4 regions of the Litoribacillus peritrichatus genome follow, and region 3 is predicted to be linked to each of the others. Evidence: predicted binding sites of a transcription regulator. Region 3 holds the regulator's gene; each other region holds the start of a gene.

The links. The regulator sigma-54, encoded in region 3, starts transcription at its own class of promoters, with help from an activator protein. The targets are predictions, from matches to a motif close to TGGCACNNNNNTTGCTNT.
Region 1: ABD744_RS11315 (urease accessory protein UreD) is a predicted target of sigma-54. The motif match lies at 1,507-1,524, and genes of this name have one in related genera.
Region 2: glnA (glutamate--ammonia ligase) is a predicted target of sigma-54. The motif match lies at 1,518-1,535, and genes of this name have one in related genera.
Region 4: glnK (P-II family nitrogen regulator) is a predicted target of sigma-54. The motif match lies at 2,573-2,590, and genes of this name have one in related genera.

What each region holds. Positions count from the first base shown of each region.
Region 1 is NZ_BAABBN010000007.1:360,658-364,251, reverse strand. It holds gene ABD744_RS11325 (urease subunit beta) at 1-111, opposite strand, end outside; gene ureA (urease subunit gamma) at 147-449, opposite strand; gene ABD744_RS11315 (urease accessory protein UreD) at 507-1,388, opposite strand; gene urtA (urea ABC transporter substrate-binding protein) at 1,927-3,225, shown strand; gene urtB (urea ABC transporter permease subunit UrtB) at 3,391-3,594, shown strand, end outside.
Region 2 is NZ_BAABBN010000007.1:939,328-942,921, forward strand. It holds gene glnA (glutamate--ammonia ligase) at 16-1,422, opposite strand; gene thiI (tRNA uracil 4-sulfurtransferase ThiI) at 1,863-3,323, shown strand; gene typA (translational GTPase TypA) at 3,492-3,594, shown strand, end outside.
Region 3 is NZ_BAABBN010000015.1:88,209-91,802, forward strand. It holds gene rapZ (RNase adapter RapZ) at 1-611, opposite strand, end outside; gene ptsN (PTS IIA-like nitrogen regulatory protein PtsN) at 650-1,096, opposite strand; gene hpf (ribosome hibernation-promoting factor, HPF/YfiA family) at 1,143-1,430, opposite strand; gene ABD744_RS19770 (RNA polymerase factor sigma-54) at 1,567-3,084, opposite strand; gene lptB (LPS export ABC transporter ATP-binding protein) at 3,245-3,594, opposite strand, start outside.
Region 4 is NZ_BAABBN010000007.1:442,932-446,525, reverse strand. It holds gene ABD744_RS11730 (phytoene desaturase family protein) at 1-14, shown strand, start outside; gene ABD744_RS11725 (hypothetical protein) at 251-712, shown strand; gene ABD744_RS11720 (ammonium transporter) at 805-2,079, opposite strand; gene glnK (P-II family nitrogen regulator) at 2,152-2,490, opposite strand; gene ABD744_RS11710 (accessory factor UbiK family protein) at 2,827-3,081, shown strand; gene ABD744_RS11705 (substrate-binding periplasmic protein) at 3,121-3,594, opposite strand, start outside.

The DNA of each region.
Region 1 (3,594 bases), on a different contig from region 3:
GCCGATCTGAACCGGCCGATCTCCCGAATTGGACACCTGAACTTTGATCGTGGTACGGCCTTCATTCAAAGTGATTGGCTCGTCCGACACTATGTATTCACCTGGAATCATGAAAACGCTCCTATGCGTTAAGTTTGCCGATTAAGTTAGGCGATGGGATTGTGCACTGTGACCAGCTTAGTACCATCGGGAAAGGTTGCCTCCACCTGAACATCGTGAATCATGGATTCAATGCCATCCATGACTTCATTTCGGCTAATCACTTCGCGCCCTTCATTCATCAATTGAGCGACGGTTTTGCCATCGCGGGCACCTTCCATAATAAATGACGAAATGAGCGCAATGCATTCCGGGTAGTTCAGTTTAACGCCACGCTGCCGACGCTTTTCAGCCAGTTCGGCCGCCACAAAAATCAGTAATTTATCTTTTTCTCTGGGTGACAGTTCCATAATGTCCTCTTAAACAGTTCCTCGTAAAATCAGTGACCAGTTTGCACTGAAAATCCGCTATGTATTCCAAATTCGGGGAGGGCATGCCCCACGTTGGTTAACGTGTGGCCGAACCAATGCCCAATAATGGGTAAACACTTTCTTCGCCGTCTCGGCGCATGCGCCAAGATAACGCACAACCACTGCACCGGGCTTCTGAGTTACAGCAAACAGCCCTGTACCCGCCAATTCCTGCAGCAATTCAAAATCCTGTTCGTTCAGTTGAACGACCCGGTTTAAGATGTCTTCTTCGGCTGAGATCACAAAACAGCCAAACACAGGCTCACCTGCCAGACCTGCTTTTAACTGCATAATATCCTGGGCAGCATCGATCCGGTTTCGCTCAATAAACACAGGCTTGGCGTCTCGCCGGATAAGGAGTGATTGTTCAATACGCCCCTTGGCAAACCAGTCTTCACTGCTCGGTCTGCCCAGACAAACGATGTCCCAGCCCACAAAAATACCGGAGCCCGAAATATCAACCTGAGTAATTAACTCCCCTTTGGCACCGTCAAAAACGATTGTTTCCTGCGGCATCCACTCCAGCACCGCCTGATCTTTGATGCACAGACGGACTTTTTGAGTTTGGTTCAACTCAGTAATATTATTGTATATTTTGCCGGCAGAAGGCGTAGTAACAAGCGCTTGGGCGCCATCATCCAACAATAAGGAAATGGTTAAGTAGTCCCCTGCCACCAAACCACCCGGCGGGTGTAACAGATAAAGGTGGGCACATTGATGACCTTCAGGGTAAAACGGACGCTGTACCCGCAACGGGCCAAAATGACGGGTTTTTCCAAGCCGTGTTTTCTGATCCAGATACACCAGTTCAGCCTGATAATTAGCCAGCCAGTGCAGACTTGGATCAAGACTGTCCTGCGAAGTCTCCGCGTAATTCAATATTCTTCCCTATAAAATAGTCTTTGTTTTAAAATCTTTGCACATAAGTGCAGACATAAAAAGAACAATCTCGCACCTAAGCACACGACAACACTTGCAAGATAGCCACTCACCAACGAATGCAAAGAGTCTGCCAAACCTCAAATACTGACTATACAGACAACTTATTTCCAGTCCTTTGGTATGAATCATGGTGCACACAGCTTGTGCAGGCCAAACCATAAATCAACGAGATAACATCCATATCTCAACAAAAATGGAACAATTTGGTGCTAAGTAAAAAACAAACGCACTAAAACAAAACACCAATCGTCCGCTTGGACAGCTTTTAACAGCAGCAATACCTGATAAACACACGACTTACGTCGTAGTGGCATACCCATTGCTAAACATTGTCAATCCTTTTAAAAGACTCACAATCTAAAAGGCGACAAGCGGTCAACAACACCAGAGAAAAGTACAGAGCAATAAGACTGCTGGCTTCTCTTTGGACCGCTTTGATCAGATTCAATTACAGAGAAATCAACTAGGAATCACTATGAAAAGCATCAAGCAATTCTCACAGTTTTCTGCATTGGCGTTATCCGTTACCTTCGGTTCAGCGGTCATGGCGGCCGACGACACCATTAAAGTCGGCGTGCTCCACTCATTGTCAGGCACGATGGCCATTTCCGAAACCACCTTAAAAGACACTGTGTTGATGATGGTCGAAGAACAGAACAAAAAAGGTGGCCTGCTGGGTAAAAAACTGGAAGCGGTCGTCGTTGATCCGGCTTCCAACTGGCCACTGTTTGCAGAAAAAGGCCGAGAATTACTTTCCAAAGAAAAAGTCGACGTTATCTTCGGTTGCTGGACGTCAGTGTCCCGTAAATCCGTATTGCCAGTGGTTGAAGAACTGAACGGTTTAATGTTCTACCCGGTTCAATACGAAGGGGAAGAGTCTTCTAAAAACGTTTTCTACACAGGTGCTGCGCCAAACCAACAGGCGATTCCAGCGGTTGATTACCTGATGAGTGAAGAAGGCGGCAGCGTGCAGCGCTTTGTCCTGGCTGGTACCGACTACGTTTACCCTCGCACCACCAACAAAATCCTTGAAGCGTATTTAAAAAATAAGGGCGTGTCGGAAAAAGACATCATGATCAACTACACCCCGTTTGGTCATTCCGATTGGCAAACCATCGTCAGCGACATTAAGAAGTTCGGTGCTGAAGGTAAGAAAACTGCGGTCATCTCAACCATCAACGGCGATGCTAACGTACCTTTCTACAAGGAATTAGGTAATCAGGGCATTTCAGCCGAAGACGTTCCGGTGATCGCATTCTCCGTAGGTGAAGAAGAATTATCCGGTATCGATACAGGTCCGCTGGTCGGTCACTTGGCAGCATGGAATTATTTCCAGAGCGCAGAAAGCGACACCAACGAAGCGTTCATCGACCAATGGCAGAAATACGTCAAAAATGAAGACCGCGTAACCAACGACCCTATGGAAGCCACCTACATTGGTTTCCAAATGTGGGCCAAAGCGGTTGAGATTGCGGGCACCGAAGACGTCGACAGCGTTCGTGATGCGATGTACGGCATCACAGTACCTAACCTCACCGGTGGGACGGCGGTGATGAACACCAACCACCACTTAACCAAACCGGTCTTGATTGGTGAAATTCAGGACGATGGCCAGTTTGAAATCGTTTGGCAAACCAAAAAAGGGGTCATCGGCGACGCCTGGACCGATCACCTGCAAACCAGTGCCAAGGTTGTGGCCGATTGGACTGCGCCCATCAACTGCGGTAACTACAACATCGAAACCAACGTGTGCTCTGGTCAAAACTACGAGTAAACACAACTGTGCGTGACTAGAAACCCGTCGCGCAACTCAACACCCCCTTGCCACGCACAAGGCAAGGGGATGTTCACCGAAAACCATTCAATTTTTGCAGCAAGGCAATACGAAACAACGTCGTAGGCCATTGCTGTGCCAAAATACGAGAAGCAGGTTCATATAATGAACAGGTTAGCCCCCTTTTTAGCATTGCTCATCTCCGTAATGTTTACCGCATTAAGCCAAGCCTCGGCTTTGGAATCTCATTTCGAGCATTTAAAATCTAAGAAAGTATCCGAAAAAATGGATGCCCTTAACGCCATCGCAACCACCGGCGATCCACAAGCAGAAACAATTCTGAATCAAATGCTTGAGGGAAAACTGTAT
Region 2 (3,594 bases), on a different contig from region 3:
AATCAAAATGAGAGATTAAACACTGTAGTACATGTCAAACTCAACTGGGTGAGTTGTCATGTTCAGACGCTCAACTTCTTCAGTCTTAAGCTCGATGTATGCATCGATCATGTCGTCTGTAAATACGCCGCCTTCAGTCAAGAATGCACGGTCTTCGTCAAGAGCTTTAAGCGCTTGGTCGAAAGATTCAGCAACTGTTGGGATTGCTAGTGCTTCTTCAGCTGGTAGATCATACAAATCTTTATCAGCAGGATCGCCAGGGTGGATCTTGTTCTTAACACCGTCGATACCAGCCATAAGCATTGCAGAGAATGCCAAGTATGGGTTAGCGGTTGGATCAGGGAAACGTGCTTCGATACGCTTGCCTTTTGGAGACGCAACGTAAGGAATACGGATAGAAGCAGAACGGTTACGAGCTGAGTAAGCTAGCATAACTGGTGCTTCGAAACCTGGAACAAGACGCTTGTATGAGTTAGTAGAAGCGTTTGCAAAAGCGTTGATCGCGCGAGCGTGCTTGATGATACCACCGATGTAGTATAGAGCAGTTTCGCTTAGACCAGCGTAGCCGTCACCAGCAAACATGTTCTCGCCGTCTTTCCAGAAAGACTGGTGAACGTGCATACCAGAACCGTTGTCACCAACAAGAGGCTTAGGCATGAAAGTAGCAGTCTTGCCGTACATGTGTGCAACGTTATGTACACAGTACTTAAGCTCTTGAACTTCGTCCGCTTTCTTAACTAGCGTGTTGAACTTAACACCGATTTCGTTTTGACCAGCAGTCGCAACTTCGTGGTGATGTACTTCAATAGTCTGACCCATTGCTTCTAGAGCACCACACATTGCTGTACGGATTTCGTGGCAAGAATCGATTGGTGGTACTGGGAAGTAACCGCCTTTAACGCGAGGACGGTGACCCGTGTTGCCGCCTTCGAATGTTTTGTCAGTAGACCAGTCTGCTTCTTCAGCGTGAATCTGATAGCTTGCACCAGAGATGTCTGCTTTCCACTGTACGCTGTCGAAGATAAAGAATTCTGGTTCAGGACCGAAGAATGCAGTATCGCCCAGGCCAGTTGAAGCTAGGTATGCTTCAGCGCGCTTAGCAACAGAACGTGGGTCACGCTCGTAGCCTTGCATTGTTGCTGGCTCGATGATGTCGCAACGCAAGTTAACAGTTACTTCTTCTGTGAATGGGTCTAGAACACAAGTTTCGTCGTCCGGCATAAGAATCATGTCTGATTCGTTGATGCCTTTCCAGCCAGAGATTGAAGATCCATCGAACATCTGACCGTTTTCGAAGAATTCTTCGTCAACTTCAAATGAAGGGATAGTTACGTGCTGTTCTTTACCGCGCGTATCAGTGAAGCGAAGGTCAACCCACTTCGCATTATGTTCTTTAATAAGTGCAATTGTATTGTTAGACATTAGTCTCTCCGCTACACATCAATTAAATCTGACCAAAAGGTATAAGGTCAGCATTAATCCTTTTGATTTCGGGTATTCCGAATCTTGTGCCAGTTAAAGCAAACAGTGTGCCAAGTGCTAAAACGATGGAAAGCCGCAAGATTTCAGGGGTATACCGCAGAGCTAACTATAACTATGCATTTTATTAGTGCAAGCGTTTTTTATTTTGCACTTATTTGGTGCTTGAGGGCTAATTTGGTGCGTTGATAGTGCGATTATAATGATCACCGATTTAAGCTGTGGTGAAGAGGAAAATTGCACTTTTGGGTTTATGTTGGGATTGTAGTGGGGGTGGTGTCAGTATTTTTGTATCGCCTGTTGTGCTCAGGTATAATCCGCCGATTCTTTGGTCTGTTGAGGTTTTGACATAAACTTCAGCCTCTGTATTGGTGTGTTCTGCCATGAAATACGTCGTTAAGTTATTCCCTGAAATTACCATTAAAAGCCGTCCGGTTCGAAAGCAGTTGATCAAACAGCTGAAAGCGAATTTAAGAACGGTCTTGAAAAGAATTGATCCCGAATTAAAAGTCTCGGGTCAGTGGGATAACGTTCAGGTAGAAACCGCTTCAGAAGACAGTGCGGTTGTTCAGCAGGTAACGGCGGCGTTGGCTTCTACGCCGGGCATTGCATATTTTATGAGTGTTCAAAAGTACCCTTATGTCGATTTCGACGACACGCTAGAGAAAGCCAAAGCGTTATTTGCGGATAAGATCAAAGGCAAGACGTTGTGTGTCCGTATTAAACGTGCCGGCAACCATGATTTTAAATCGGTCGATGCAGAACGCTATATTGGTGGTTGTTTGCGTCAGCAGTGCGAAGCCAAAGGCATTGATCTTAAAAACCCTGAAATTCAGATTAATCTTGAGATCCGGGATCAGGATCTTTATCTCGTTCATGAGCGTTATGAAGGGCTGGGTGGTTATCCGATCGGCAGTCAGGATTCAGTCTTGTCCTTAATGTCCGGTGGCTTCGATTCGACGGTTGCCAGCTATTTAATGATGCGTCGTGGTATTCAGACCCATTTCTGCTTCTTTAATCTCGGCGGTCGTGCTCATGAGTTGGGCGTAAAAGAAGTTTCTCACTATATTTGGGAGAAGTTTGGCAGTTCTCATGGCGTTAAGTTTGTCAGTGTGCCATTTGAGGGTGTGGTGGCTGAGATTCTGCAGAATGTGGAGCGCTCTTACATGGGCGTTATTTTAAAGCGGATGATGCTTAGAGCGGCGAGTAAAGTTGCTGAAAAAATGAAGCTCGATACTTTGGTGACGGGCGAAAGTATTGCTCAGGTGTCCAGTCAAACGCTTAAAAATCTGTCTGCTATTGATCAAGTGACGGATACCTTGGTGCTGCGCCCGTTGGTGACCACTCATAAACAAGAAATCGTCGACATCGCTTCTCAAATTGGTACCTATGAGTTTGCGGCTCATATGCCGGAATACTGTGGTGTGATTTCTGATAAGCCGACCACTCGTGCTTCCATGGAGCGGGTTCATAAGGCGGAAGAGGGATTTGATTTTGGTGTTTTGGAGCAAGCGCTCGAAGACATGATGATTCAAAAAATTCAGAATGTGGTGGACGACTTCAAGCAGGACGTTCAGGTCGAAGAAGTCTCTGAGCCAGAAACTACGTCGTCTGTGATCGTGGATATTCGTCATCCGGATGAAGAAGAGCAGGCGCCTTTGGCTATTGATGGCGTTGCAATCGAAAAAATTCCTTTTTATGCGCTGCATTCAGCGTTTAAAGAAAAGAGCCTTGAAACTGAATATTTGTTGTATTGCGACCGTGGTGTAATGAGCCAGCTTCATGCTCAGCAATTACAGGCGGATGGCTATACCAATGTGAAGGTATATAAGAAGTCAGAATAAGTCGCGATCAGTGACTTATTACTTCTATATAAATTACCAATAAAAAGATGTAGAATGCGCTCAAATTTTAACCCTTCAGATTTGTAGGTCTGAAGAGCTCGTTGATAAAGGTGTTTTAAATAACACATTTGTTAAGTATAGGGTCGTACGTACCCCTTGGAGAATCCTTTGATACACAGATTAAGAAACGTTGCGATTATTGCACACGTTGACCACGGCAAGACCACTCTTGTTGATAAATTGTTGCAACAGTCCGGCACATTGGATCGTA
Region 3 (3,594 bases):
TTTCCATTAAAGTTACGAAGACTCGGTTCCCAGTAGGGGTTGGGTAGGCAGCGTACATCGAACATTAAGTCGCTGTCGGTTGGGACCCCGTACTTAAATCCAAATGATTGAATCAGCAAAGAAACTTCATGGGACTGATGGACGGTAATGCGATTTCGAATTAAGTCTCTAAGGTCATGGATGGACATATTCGATGTGTCAACAACCAGATCCGCTGCGTCCATCAGAGGCGTTAACAGTTCTTTGTCTTTTTGGATGGCTTCCCTCAGGGAGCGTTGTTCTGAAGTAAGCGGATGCTTTCGGCGAGATGCGTTGTAACGTTTGACTAAGATATCTTCGCAGCTGTCTAAAAAGATGATCTGGTGTTCGATGTTGTATTCTGTGAGGGCTGCCAGCAGGTTATTCAGCTGGTCTGAGTCCCCTGAAAAGTTGCGAACATCAATACTAACGGCGGTGTTTTCATACTCCACATGGTTAGCAATGTTTTTTATCAGGTCGGTAAGTAAAGGTCTGGGTAAATTATCAATGCAATAGAAACCGCAATCTTCCAGAGCGTGAAGGGCGGAACTTTTACCAGAGCCAGAGCGGCCGCTTATTAGTATCATTTTCATAACGAGGGTCTAACTCTTACTCTAGGTTAAATCCAAAATTAATCAGTGATTGCTCTGAAGAGTTCGGAATCGGTTGTGGTCGACCTTAATTTATCCCTAAACTCAGGACTGCTGAACTTGCCTGCTATGGTTGCAAGTATGTCCAAATGTTCGTCATTGGCTTCTTGCGGCACAATCAGCGCAAAGACCAAGTCCACTTTTTGTTTATCCAGAGAGTCAAAATCAATCGGTGTCTCCAGTAATAGAAGCACCCCGGTTGGCTGTTTGCAAGCGGCTAACCGACAGTGGGGTATCCCAATACCGTCGCCAAGGCCTGTACTGCCAAGACGCTCTCTTTCAATAAATGCGTCAAAAATTTCGTGCTCAGAGGGACCTGCCAGTGTCTCGGAAAATATTTTTGAAAGTTCTTCTATGGTTCTTTTTTTGCTTTGGCAGGAAGCGCACCTTAAGGTGCGCTCTGGTAGTAATATGGTTTTTAAATCCATTCAATGCTGCTCATCACGTTCTTTTATCATCGCAGCTACATGTGGTTTAACGGGCCTTGGCTTTTTCTTTATGCTTAATCAGTTGGCGATCCAGCTTATCAGCCAGAGCATCGATTGCTGCGTACAAATCGTCATGCTCTGCGTTAGCAAACACCTCTCCACCGGTTACATGTAACTTGGCTTCTGCTTGTTGTCTTAGTTTTTCTACGCTTAAGGTAACTTGAACGTTGGTTATCTGGTCATAGTGTCGCTCAAGTCGGTCTAATTTGGAAGTAACATATTCGCGAATGTTGGGTGTTAATTCGAGGTGTTGGCCACTGATGTTTACTTGCATATACGGACTCCTTAAATTTGTATATTGTGGTCCAGTGATTTTCCAGTTTCGATGTGCAAACCAGAGGGGTCTGCCGCCCCTTCACCTTTAATATAGCCCCTGCGTTCTTCGAATACAATGATATGTATCAAGTTGTTTAAACCAAACGTTTACGCTCGTTCGATGGTGGTATGTTCATGGCTTCACGGTATTTTGCAATGGTTCGACGAGCAACTTTAATGCCCTGGTCTCCCAGCAAGGTCGCGATTTTGTTATCGCTCAGCGGTTTTTTGGCGTTCTCGGCTGCGACCAGTTTTTTAATGATGGCGCGGATCGCCGTAGAGGAGCATTCCCCGCCGGAGGTTGTGCTCACATGGCTTGAAAAGAAGTACTTTAGTTCGAAAATACCGCGTGGCGTATGGATGTATTTTTGAGTGGTCACCCGGGAAATGGTGGACTCGTGCATTTCCACAGCTTCAGCAATATCGTGCAGAACTAATGGTTTCATTGCTTCATCACCGTAGTCTAAAAAGCCACGTTGATGCTCCATGATTTTGGTCGATACTTTCAGCAATGTCTCATTTCGGCTCTGAAGGCTTTTGAGGAACCATTTGGCTTCCTGCATGTTGTCTTTCAGGAACGTATTATCGGTGCTGTTATCCGCTCTGCGTATCAATGACGCATAGCTTGGGTTGATTCGAATCTTAGGGGTGATTTCGGGGTTGAGATCCACCCGCCAGCGACCCTGTATTTTTTGAACGACCACATCGGGTACAACATAGTCGGGGGTTTGTTGGTCAATCTGTTCACCGGGACGAGGGTGAAGGGTTTGAATTAAATCAATGATCTTCTTCAGTACATCTTCTTTGAGACGTGCTTTTCGCATGATGCCGGCAAAATCTTTGTTGCCGAGCAATTCGAGGTAGCGTAAAACCACAATTTTGGCTTCAGGCAAATGCGGTGTTTCAGGAGGCATTTGATTGAGCTGAACCTGAAGGCATTCCTGAAGGCTTCTGGCGCCGGTACCAACCGGGTCAAAGCGTTGGATCAAAGTCAGAACCGCTTCCACTTCGTCCGTTTCAACTTGTTCTTCGTCAGGCAGGTTGAGTTCCTGATTAACGCTGATGCAGATGTCTTCAACAGACGTCTGAAGGTATCCGTCGGTATCGATACCATCAATGATGTTTTCGGCAATGACTTTGTCTGTGTCCGTCATTGGCGTCAGGTTCAGCTGCCAGCTCAAGTGATCTTGTAAGGTTTCGGTGACGGAATTTCTGGATTCGAAATCGAAACCGTCGTCGTCAGAGGGTGCGACGGCGGAAGTCGGGGTGTGTTGATAAATGTCGTCCCAGCCGGTATCAATACCAAGGTCTTCCGGGATGTCGTTGTTCCATTCCCCTTCGGCTGAAACTTCGTCAGTATTGGTGTTGTTGATTTCTTCTTGTTCGGCGCTTGGTTGTTGATCCAGAGGTTTTTCAGCCATTTTGTCTTCAATGGACTGTTGCGGGCCTTGTTCGAAATCTTCTTCCACTTCAAGCATCGGGTTGTTTTCTAATGCTTGTTGAATTTCTTGCTGAAGGTCGAGGGTCGATAATTGCAGTAAGCGAATTGCTTGTTGCAACTGAGGGGTCATCGTCAGGGATTGACCCATCTTGAGCTGAAGCGATGTTTTCATAAATTACAACGTATCCTTATGCTTTCACTCAGCATGTATGGTGTACCTAAAAGTATCTAAAATAAAATCCATACAAGCAATTTATTTGCCATTGGCAACCAAGTATAAACCAAAAAAAAAGCGACAGTGTTGATTTGTGTGTCTTGTTTGTCTCAAAACCTCAGAGATTGAAGTTTTCTCCCAGGTAAATATCTTTTACTTTTTGATTGTTGAGTACATCTTCACTTTGGCCCTGGGCAATGATGTGTCCTTCGCCAACAATGTAGGCCTGATCACAGATGCCGAGCGTTTCTCGGACATTATGGTCGGTAATCAGAACACCAATCCCCAACCCTTTTAAGTGATTAATAATGCCTTGAATGTCATTGACTGAAATAGGGTCGACACCTGCAAAAGGCTCATCCAAAAGAATAAACTGTGGGTCGGTGGCTAACGCTCTGGCAATCTCAACGCGACGTCGTTCACCGCCTGACAAACTCATACCCAATGAATCCCTAATGTGGGTAATGT
Region 4 (3,594 bases), on a different contig from region 3:
AGAAAGCAGCCTAGCATAATCCAGAAGCACTGATTATCTAAGCACTTACTGCCTGAGCACTTACTACCTGGCCCCCCCATCAGGTTGTAAGTGCGATCGCACTTCTGTGTGCGCCCTCACTCATATTGATCAATAACCAACCAAACTGTCGCCTTTAAACAAAAATATAAACGACCCAACGCCTAGAATAAAAACTTACATAAAATTACAATGGGAATTAAGTTCACCCCAAACCTAAAAAGGCGCACAAATGACCCATCCAACATTAAAAAACAAGCTATTCGCCTTAGGTTTGTCCGTTTGCACCTGTTCAATGGCATTTGCGGTCGAACCCTTGAACGACGAAGAAATGAGCGATCTTGTGGTTAAAGACCCATACGGTTCAACGGCTGCCGGCGGACACATAGACACAACACTGGCAGGCAGAACCAGCAGTGCAGAAAGTGTCGATGAGGCCAATCAGATGTTGGCCAATGACCCCAACCTGAAACTCACACTCGGGCCATCAGACAATTCACTTGCTAACATTGGCCAGCCAACCGTAAGGCATACCAGTAAAGACTACTTGGACGGAATCCAAATTCAATCCGTCGGCACAGTGCGTAACGTCTACATCGATCAGGTGTTTGATAATACCGGAGCCAACCGAGGCTCAAGATCCATCGAAAATATCAACGTTGATACTTCTGCGTCCATTTATAATTTCCGTTAGTACTTTTTTCTTTTCCCTCCTTCATCTAATTATATTATTACCAACAACAAAAAAGGCTCCCGAGGGAGCCTTTTCTTTTTCTCTCAGAAGTATTACTTCTGTGTGAACTCTGGGTATGCATCCATACCACATTCAGCCAAGTCCGCACCTTCGTATTCTTCTTCTTCGCTGATACGAATACCAACAACCGCTTTCAAAATACCCCAAACAACCAAGCTCGTTACGAATACCCAGCCAAAGATTGTTGCAGCACCGATCAACTGACCAGAGAAGCTTGAGCCATCATTCGTAATAGGAACCAACAGCAGACCAAGTAGACCTACCACACCGTGAACAGAAATCGCACCTACAGGATCATCAATCTTAAGCTTATCAAGCGTAATGATAGAAAGAACAACCAACACACCACCTAGCGCACCAAAGATTGTTGCTTGCAATGCAGTTGGTGTTGAAGGCTCAGCAGTAATTGCAACCAAACCAGCCAACGCACCGTTCAATGCCATTGTAAGATCCGCTTTCTTAAACATAACACGAGCCAAGATAAGCGCACCTACCACACCACCAGCTGCTGCTGCGTTCGTATTCAGGAACACCATAGCGACTGAGTTTGCGTTCGCAATGTCGCCCAGTTTAAGAACTGAACCACCGTTGAAGCCGAACCAGCCCATCCAAAGGATGAAAGTACCCAAAGTTGCTAGCGGAAGGTTAGCACCAGGGATCGCGTTTACTTCACCATTAGGGCCGTATTTACCTTTACGAGCACCTAGTAGAAGTACACCTGCCAATGCTGCAGAAGCACCCGCCATGTGAACGATACCAGAGCCGGCAAAGTCAGAGAAACCAAGATCACCAAGAGTATAAAGACCAAATACAGAGCCACCGCCCCAAGTCCAGTTACCTTCCATTGGGTAAATGAAGCCAGTCAGAACAACAGCAAACGCCAGGAAAGCCCAAAGCTTCATACGCTCTGCAACTGCACCCGATACGATTGACATAGCTGTAGCTACGAATACCACCTGGAAGAAGAAGTCTGAAGCGCCAGAATAAATGGAGCCACCTTCAAAACCGTCTTCACGAGAAGCGAAATCACCCAATACCGCCGCTGTATCTACATTAGCAATACCTGAAAGGAAAATTTCACCGCCGTACATGATTGAATAACCACATACCAAATACATAATGCAAGAAATCGCAAACAAAGCGATGTTCTTCGTTAAAATTTCAGTCGTGTTTTTAGCGCGTACCAGACCCGCCTCTAACATGGCGAAACCCGCCGCCATCCACATTACCAGTGCACCACACACTAGGAAATAAAATGTATCAATTGCGTACTGCAATTGATAAACGTTATTTGCTACCTGTTCCATCTTCAGCCCTCCGAATGAGCTTGTTCTATCTTATAAGTTTGTAATTAAGTTAGTCAGTTAAACAGTCAGCGCTTATACAGCGTCTTCGCCTGTTTCACCGGTACGAATACGCACAGCTTGCTCTAGGCTAGTAACGAAAATCTTACCGTCACCAATTTTTCCTGTATTAGCAGCCTTGCTAATTGCTTCAATCACTTGATCAGTCAAACTTTCAGAGATAGCCGCTTCGATTTTTACTTTTGGTAAGAAATCAACAACGTACTCAGCACCACGGTATAATTCTGTGTGACCTTTCTGACGTCCAAAACCTTTTACTTCTGTTACGGTAATACCTTGAACACCGATCTCAGACAGTGCTTCACGCACATCATCCAACTTGAACGGCTTAATAATTGCGGTTACCAATTTCATGGTTTTCTCCCTTAAAGAGTTATTAGCCTAAAAACTTCGAATCAGTCTTTCCATCATCGACTAAATCCTGCATACCCCAACGAGAGCAGGGAATGTGCCTATTTTTAAAAACTGTTATTTTTCATTGAGTTACAAACTTAAAAATACAACAAGCTTAAATCATTCGGATTAACCTAAGCTTCCCGCCATTGATTACGCTCCATTTGAGTGCACCACCAAAAGCAAGCACCCCACTATAGCGCATAATAGATAAATACATCCACATTCAAGCGCTTAGATGGCCCAATAAGACGAACTAAGATAAGATGTGATCCATCATAATTTTTGGAGGCAATCATGTTACCGAACGAATTATTCAACACCCTTGCAGCTCAGCTAACTCAAGCCATTCCGGGGGCTAGCGGGGCTGCAAAAATGGCTCAAGAAGAAATTCACAACAATATTAAGGTGATACTCTCTTCTGCATTGAATAAGCTGGAATTAGTAACACGCGAAGAATTTGATGCACAAACTGAAGTTTTGCACCGTTCTCGTGAAATGATTGAAGCTCTGGAAAAAAGGGTGTCCGATCTGGAGCAAAAAGACGCCTAGACGCTCCTTTCACTCAGCATCAAAATAGTGCACCAAGAGTTAACGCTCATACTTGCGCACTATTTTGGCTATTTCAAGTCGCCGATACATCCCGGAAAGCTCAGCCTGAAGACGACGAATGGTTTGAGGAGACAAAGACTGGTGACACGCCATGGCACCAATACTGGTAAAAAACACAAACTTCTTAGAAAACTGCTTATTGATCATTTTTGAGGTCGATGGCTCGCTGAACTCATCCGTGGCCCATACATCCGCCCGACCCAGTGACACCATGTTTGCAGCCACCTCGTCTTTAATCGCTTCTATGGTCTTAATACCAAATCCATCCAAATATTCTTTTAGCCCACTTCCTAAATAGGAAGCGACTTTATAGTTACTTAAGTCTTCCAGCGTTCGAATACTTACGTCATTTTCCAGAGGAGTATAAAACGCAAAGCGATTAATCATGATAGGGCTTACCCACTGAAAATCAGCTTCCCTTTCCTGATTCCTTTGTAATGGGAACAGGCACGT